DNA from 2 places in the Clostridium sp. CS1-1 genome. Region 2 is predicted to be linked to the other one. Evidence: a T-box and tRNA genes for the amino acid it is inferred to sense, from the RefSeq annotation. Region 2 holds a T-box; the other holds one or more tRNA genes.
What was found. The T-box of region 2 lies ahead of tyrS (tyrosine--tRNA ligase). A T-box ahead of a tRNA ligase gene usually reads a tRNA of that ligase, here a tRNA-Tyr.
Positions count from the first base shown of each region.

Region 1 (3,422 bases), 2.5 Mb from region 2:
AATAGGATTCAGAATAGCAAGGATATACTAAAACAGAACATTAATTTGGTAATAAATAAAGATAGGAGTAGTAGTAATGATAAAAAAGCAAGTAAGGAAAAAGGTGAGGATGACTTAGATTCTAAAAATATCAAAAATCTAAGTCAGTTTCTAATAACTGATAAATACAAGAAATTTAAAATGGAAACACTAGGTAAACAAATAAGTCGGGATAAAGTTGACTTTTTTTATGAGAATATAGGTTATAATTCTAAAAATGAGAAAAGTGATAGTAATATGAAGATAGCTAATGAAGAAATTAAGAAGAAAAATGATAAGAATTCCGTTACAGTAAAGCAAGATATTAAAAATAAGAAAAAAGAAGAAATAGCTGTATTCAATTATTCAGAGAATGGAAATATTCACAGTTTAACAGATTCGGATAAATCTAAGTTGATGTCTGTATCAAGTAAGCTATCAGTAGTTGATTATCAGAAAGTAAAAGAATATCTTATAAAAGCAGATAATAGCGATATAAGAGATGTTATGAAATTACTTAAAGAAAGACTATCAGATAAAGAATATGATAAAATTAGATATATTGAAAGTAAGCTTGCAATCAATGAAACGATAGAGCAATAGTAAAACTGGGACAAAAAAGGTACTTGTGCCTATAGATTGTCACAGTTTATTTTTTATTTATCTTTCTATAACCCTTATGCAGCAAGGCCATAAGCCGAGGACATTAATTTAAAAAGATATTAGAGAGATTTAGAAAAAATAATCATCTAGTAATTATTAAATTGTATTTATCCGATGACTACCCGCTCTTTACTCCCTCGCACTCTGTGAAAGCGACTATCACCAAATCAGAGATTTGGGATATCTGCTTTTCTACAAGGGTACGTTGCGAGCGGCTACGTCCCTGGATAACGATTTCTAAGCATCAGGTGGAGTTAAAACTCCATCTGATGCCAAGAACTCTGTTTATGTAAAATGTTCTGTGTCGACAAGTTATTATAATTTAAGATAAAAATAAAAATGAATTAGTGAGAAAAAATTAGAAATACATAGTAATTTAAAGAAATTACAGCTAAATATTGGTTAAATGAGCTTATATGGGGTTGAAAATATTCTTATAACATTGTATACTAATCCATGTCAGATCGGTTGAGAAACAAACCGACAGAACAAGATAAGCTGGCATAGCTCAGCAGGTAGAGCAACTGACTTGTAATCAGTAGGTCGCGAGTTCGATTCTTGCTGCCAGCACCAAGCAAATATGGAGGAATTCCCGAGTGGCCAAAGGGGGCAGACTGTAAATCTGTTATCATTGATTTCGATGGTTCGAATCCATCTTCCTCCACCATAATAAGGGCGCATAGCTCAGCCGGGAGAGCACCTGCCTTACAAGCAGGGGGTCACAGGTTCGATCCCTGTTGTGCCCACCAAAAGTTAATATTAATAAGCTGGCATAGCTCAGCAGGTAGAGCAACTGACTTGTAATCAGTAGGTCGCGAGTTCGATTCTTGCTGCCAGCACCAAGTAAATATGGAGGAGTTCCCGAGTGGCCAAAGGGGGCAGACTGTAAATCTGTTATCATTGATTTCGATGGTTCGAATCCGTCCTCCTCCACCATAAGTAAAGCACTTTTTAAGTGTTTTATTTTTTTTAGACATAATGCATTTTACTTTAAAAAATACATAGTACATAATATAAAATTGAATATAACTCTTATCAAGAGAGGTGGAGGGAAAGGGCCCGATGAAACCCGGCAACCAGCTTTAAAGCTAAGGTGCCAATTCCTGCAGTAATGATCTGCAAGATAAGAGAGTTGTTAAGCTATTTAACCTCTTCTTATAGAAGGGGTTTTTATTTTTAATTTTAAAAGTTTTAAAGGAGGCAAAGTGATGAGAAGATTATTTACTTCAGAATCAGTTACAGAAGGACATCCAGATAAAATTTGTGATCAGATTTCAGATTCTATTCTTGATGCTATATTAGAAAAAGACCCAAATGGAAGAGTAGCTTGCGAAACAGCAGTTACTACAGGTATGGTTATGGTTATGGGAGAAATATCAACTAACTGTTATGTTGATATCCCAAGATTAGTTAGAAAGACTATAGAAGAAATAGGATACACTAGAGCTAAATTTGGATTTGACTGTGATACATGCGCGGTTCTTACTTCAATAGATGAACAGTCATCAGATATAGCTATGGGAGTTGATGAAGCTCTAGAGTCTAAAATGGGACAAATGGATAAAATGGAAGCTGTAGGTGCAGGAGATCAGGGAATGATGTTTGGTTTTGCTACAAATGAAACACCTGAATATATGCCTATGCCAATAAGTCTAGCTCATAAGCTTTCAAGAAGATTATCTGAAGTAAGAAAAAGTGAAACTTTAACATACTTAAGACCAGATGGAAAAACACAAGTTACTGTGGAGTATGAAAATGATAAACCAGTTAGAGTTGATGCAATAGTTATATCAACTCAACACGATCCAGAGACAACTCGTGAACAAATAGAAAAAGACATGTTAGAGCATGTAATAAAGCCTGTTATACCAGCAAATCTTTTAGATGATAATACTAAGTATTTTATAAATCCAACAGGAAGATTCGTTGTTGGAGGCCCACAAGGAGATGCAGGATTAACTGGAAGAAAAATAATTGTTGATACTTATGGTGGATATGGTAGACATGGCGGTGGAGCATTCTCGGGAAAAGATCCAACTAAGGTTGATAGATCTGCTGCATATGCTGCAAGATGGGTTGCTAAAAACCTTGTTGCTGCTGGAGTTGCAGATAAGCTAGAAATACAAGTTGCTTATGCTATAGGAGTAGCTAAACCTGTATCTATTACTGTTGATACTTTTGGAACAGGTAAAATAGATGATGGTAAGATCATAGAAATAGTAAATAAGGTGTTTGATTTAAGACCTGCTGCTATAATAAATGAATTAAATTTAAGAACACCGATATACAAACAAGTTGCAGCTTATGGACATTTTGGAAGAACTGATGTAAATGTTCCATGGGAAGGTTTAAGTAAAGTTGAAGAAATAAAGAAATATTTATAGTAAAAAAACTCTTATGCTTGTGCATAAGAGTTTTTTTACTAGTTAAGAATTAAGAGTGAAGAGTTGAAATTTTAAATTCTAACTCTCAACTACTAACTATAAAAAATATGTTATAATTAAAATAAAGTGAAAGTGAAACACAAAAAAGAAATAGGAGCGAGCTTATGCAAGAAATACAGGGTGTTGTGGAAGATATAGTATTTCAAAATGAGGAAAATGGTTACGTAGTGTCTAGGGTTAAAAGTGGAAAAGAAACTATAACAATAGTTGGTTGTATACCATACATAACTGAAGGTCAAAATCTAAAATTGGGTGGTGAATGGGTATTACATCCGCAATTTGGTCAGCAGTTTAAGG
Region 1 is NZ_CM148680.1:152,112-155,533, forward strand. It holds gene AC0N0V_RS00740 (hypothetical protein) at 1-621, shown strand, start outside; tRNA gene AC0N0V_RS00745 (tRNA-Thr) at 1,179-1,254, shown strand; tRNA gene AC0N0V_RS00750 (tRNA-Tyr) at 1,264-1,348, shown strand; tRNA gene AC0N0V_RS00755 (tRNA-Val) at 1,355-1,430, shown strand; tRNA gene AC0N0V_RS00760 (tRNA-Thr) at 1,448-1,523, shown strand; tRNA gene AC0N0V_RS00765 (tRNA-Tyr) at 1,533-1,617, shown strand; SAM riboswitch class I at 1,711-1,811, shown strand; gene metK (methionine adenosyltransferase) at 1,890-3,065, shown strand; gene recD2 (SF1B family DNA helicase RecD2) at 3,230-3,422, shown strand, end outside.
Region 1: it encodes a tRNA-Tyr, which carries the amino acid that the T-box ahead of tyrS (tyrosine--tRNA ligase) is inferred to sense. The anticodon was not compared.

Region 2 (3,422 bases):
TTTAACAAATGAGGCAAGAAGATATGTTCAGTTTGGTGAAAAGGAACACTATGATAATTACTGGAAAGAGGTTAATGAAACTAAAACTCGTGATAAAGTTATTCAAAGATTAAAAGAATTAAATGCGCCAAAGGAGGAATTGGACTTAATAGAAAAAGCAAAGCACAACTCAGACGCCTTAATTGCAACAGAAGATGCTGCTATGAAGGCAGTAACTGCTGGGGACTTACAAAAGGCGAGGGTATTAATGTTTGATAATAATTATGATTCTAACAAAAAAATCATCGCAGACCCTATAAATGAATTCCAAAACAAAATGAATACTAGGGCACAAAATGAAACTGAGCAAGCTAAAAAAACTCTAAATATTGCTATGATTTTTACTAATGCTTTAATTATAATTCTTACTACCTTTATACTGTGTGTGTTTGTTGTAATGTCCAAAAAGATTTTTGGATTATCAAAGGTTTCTGACAAGCTCGAAGAACTTGCTAGTAATGAAGGTGACTTAACGTTAAGGTTAAATATAGATAGCAAAGATGAAATAGGACAAATAGCAGGTGCTTATAATAAAATGGTAGAGAATTTACAAACTCTAATCAAAGAAGTAACAAATACAACAGATAAAGTTGTAAATTCATCACAACACTTAATGTATACTAGCGAAGAAATCTCTGTTAAAATGAAAAACATATATGAGTCTGCAGAGCAAGTAGCAAAAGCTTCAGAAGATTTAAGTGCTACTATAGAAGAGATTAATGCATCTTCTCAAGAAATTGAATTAAATACGAACAATCTTACTAATAGAGCAAATGATGGTACCGAATCTGCAGTAGAGATTCAAGAGAGAGCAATTGCCGTAAAAAACAAAGGGGAAAGTGCTATTATTGTTGCGAATAATGTAAATGATGATAATTTATTAGATATTAAACAAGCTATTGAGGCCGGCAAAGTTGTTACTGAAATTAGAGATATGTCACAAGCTATAGCAAATATTGCATCCCAAACAAATTTATTATCACTAAATGCTGCAATAGAAGCTGCAAGAGCTGGCGAACAGGGAAAAGGATTTGCTGTTGTTGCAGATGAAGTAAGAAAGCTTGCGGAACAATCTTCTACTACGGCATCGAAAATACAAGAAGTCGTAACCGGAGTTGAGGATGCTTTCTCAAATCTCTCAAATAGTGCTGAAAAAGTATTGGAATTTATAAATAATCAGGTGAAATTAGATTATGAACTCTTAGTGGAAACAGGCATACAGTATGAAAAGGATTCTGCCTTTATAAATAATATAACAAAACAAATATCAGGCTCTTCAAAATTTGTACTTGAAACTATAGAAGAAGTAAATAATGCCATACAAAATGTTTCTGCAACAGCTGAAGAAACAGCAGCAAGTTCTGATGAAATATTAAATAACATAAATGAAACTGCATTAAGCATGGATAAAGTAGCTGAAGCTTCTAGAGAACAGGCAGAGCTAGTAAAAAATTTAAGCAATATGGTTAGAAAGTTTAAAGTATAGAATTTAGAGTGCTTATCTAAAAGATAAGCACTCTTTAGAATTTTATATGTATACTAAAATATCTATTTCATGGGTATAATATAAAGATTATTATAAAAGTAGCAAAATTACTTGAAATAAAAAAGAATAATCAATCTATTGAAATATTAATACATATATGATAGTATTATTTAAAACTTGAAATTTCTAAATGCTTTGAAGAGAAAGAGTAAGATATCTTTATCTTTTACAGAGAACTCCTGTTAGCTGAGAGGGAGTAAAGAAGAGTGTTCCGAATACATCTCTGAGCACCACACCAAATCTTTCGCAATTTGAAAGTAGTAGGCTGTAGGCGGGTCCTTTCGACCGTTAAAATGATAGAGTATCATGTCTAGTTAAGGCATTGTACTTGAAAAGGTTAGCATTGTGAGATGCTGATAAATTAAGGTGGTACCACGAATATTACTCTCGTCCTTATATGTTTATAAGGATGAGAGTTTTTTTATTTTACAAAAAAATAAATAACTATATAGTATAGGAGGAATTAAAATGATAAGTGTAGAAAATCAAATAAAAATAATAAAAAAAGGCTCTGCTGAAATAATTAATTTAAAAGAATTAGAGGGAAAATTAGTAAAATGCCAAAAGGAAAATAAGCCTTTAATAGTTAAGCTGGGGCTTGACCCAAGTGCGCCAGACATACACATTGGTCATGCGGTAGTATTAAGAAAAATTAAACAACTACAAGATTTAGGGCACAAGGTTGTAATAATAATAGGAGATTTTACTGGAATGATAGGCGACCCTACAGGGAAATCAAAAGCACGGAAACAGTTAACAAGAGAAGAGGTTCTTGAGAATGCTAAAACCTATGAAAAACAGATATTTAAAATACTGGATAGAGATAAAACAGATTTAAGGTTCAATAGCGAATGGCTAGCAAAGTTGAATTTTAAAGATGTAATTGAATTAGCTTCAAAGTATACAGTAGCAAGAATGCTAGAAAGAGAAGACTTTAAGAATAGATTTAAAAATCAGTTGAGCATTGGAATACATGAGTTTTTCTACCCTTTAATGCAAGCTTACGATTCAATTTCTATTAAAGCAGATATTGAATTTGGTGGAACAGACCAAAGATTTAATCTTTTAATGGGAAGAACTCTTCAAGAAGAGTACGGACAAGAAAGACAAATAGCTATATTTATGCCTTTACTGGAAGGAATAGATGGTAAGGAAAAGATGAGCAAAAGCTTAGGAAATTATGTTGGTATTGAAGAAAGTCCTAATAATATGTACACAAAGATTATGCAGATACCAGATAACCTAATAATAAAGTATTTTGAGCTAGCAACAGATATACATCCTGATAAAATTGATGAAATAAAAGAGAAGATTGAAAAGGATCAAGTTAATCCGAGAGATATAAAAATGAGACTTGCCAAGGAGGTTGTTACCTTATACCACAGTGAAAAAGAAGCATTGGCAGCAGAAACACACTTTAAAAGTTTATTTCAAAACAATGAAATCCCAGAAGATATACCAAATATAAAAATAATGCCAGAGGAAAATATAGTTAATGTTATTACTAAGTTTAGTCCAGAAACTTCAAAAAGTGAGGTCAAGAGACTTGTAGCACAAGGCGGCGTAAAAATAAATGGAGATAAAGTTGTAGACTTTAATAATCTGATTTTAAGTGATAAGGATATAGTTCAAGTAGGAAAAAGAAGGTTTTTTAGAGTATCAATTGAATGTTAGTATAGATATCTTAGCATAGAATTAGATTAGTGTGTTATAGACACTGTTTTGATCATAACTCATAATAACATCAAGTACTTCAGTGTGGAAAGATAAAAAATATCATGTTTTGCTTATTAAATCAAACAAATAAGTAATGACAAAAAATAAAAGAGATTTAAGA
Region 2 is NZ_CM148680.1:2,751,660-2,755,081, reverse strand. It holds gene AC0N0V_RS13005 (methyl-accepting chemotaxis protein) at 1-1,525, shown strand, start outside; T-box leader at 1,712-1,983, shown strand; gene tyrS (tyrosine--tRNA ligase) at 2,054-3,259, shown strand.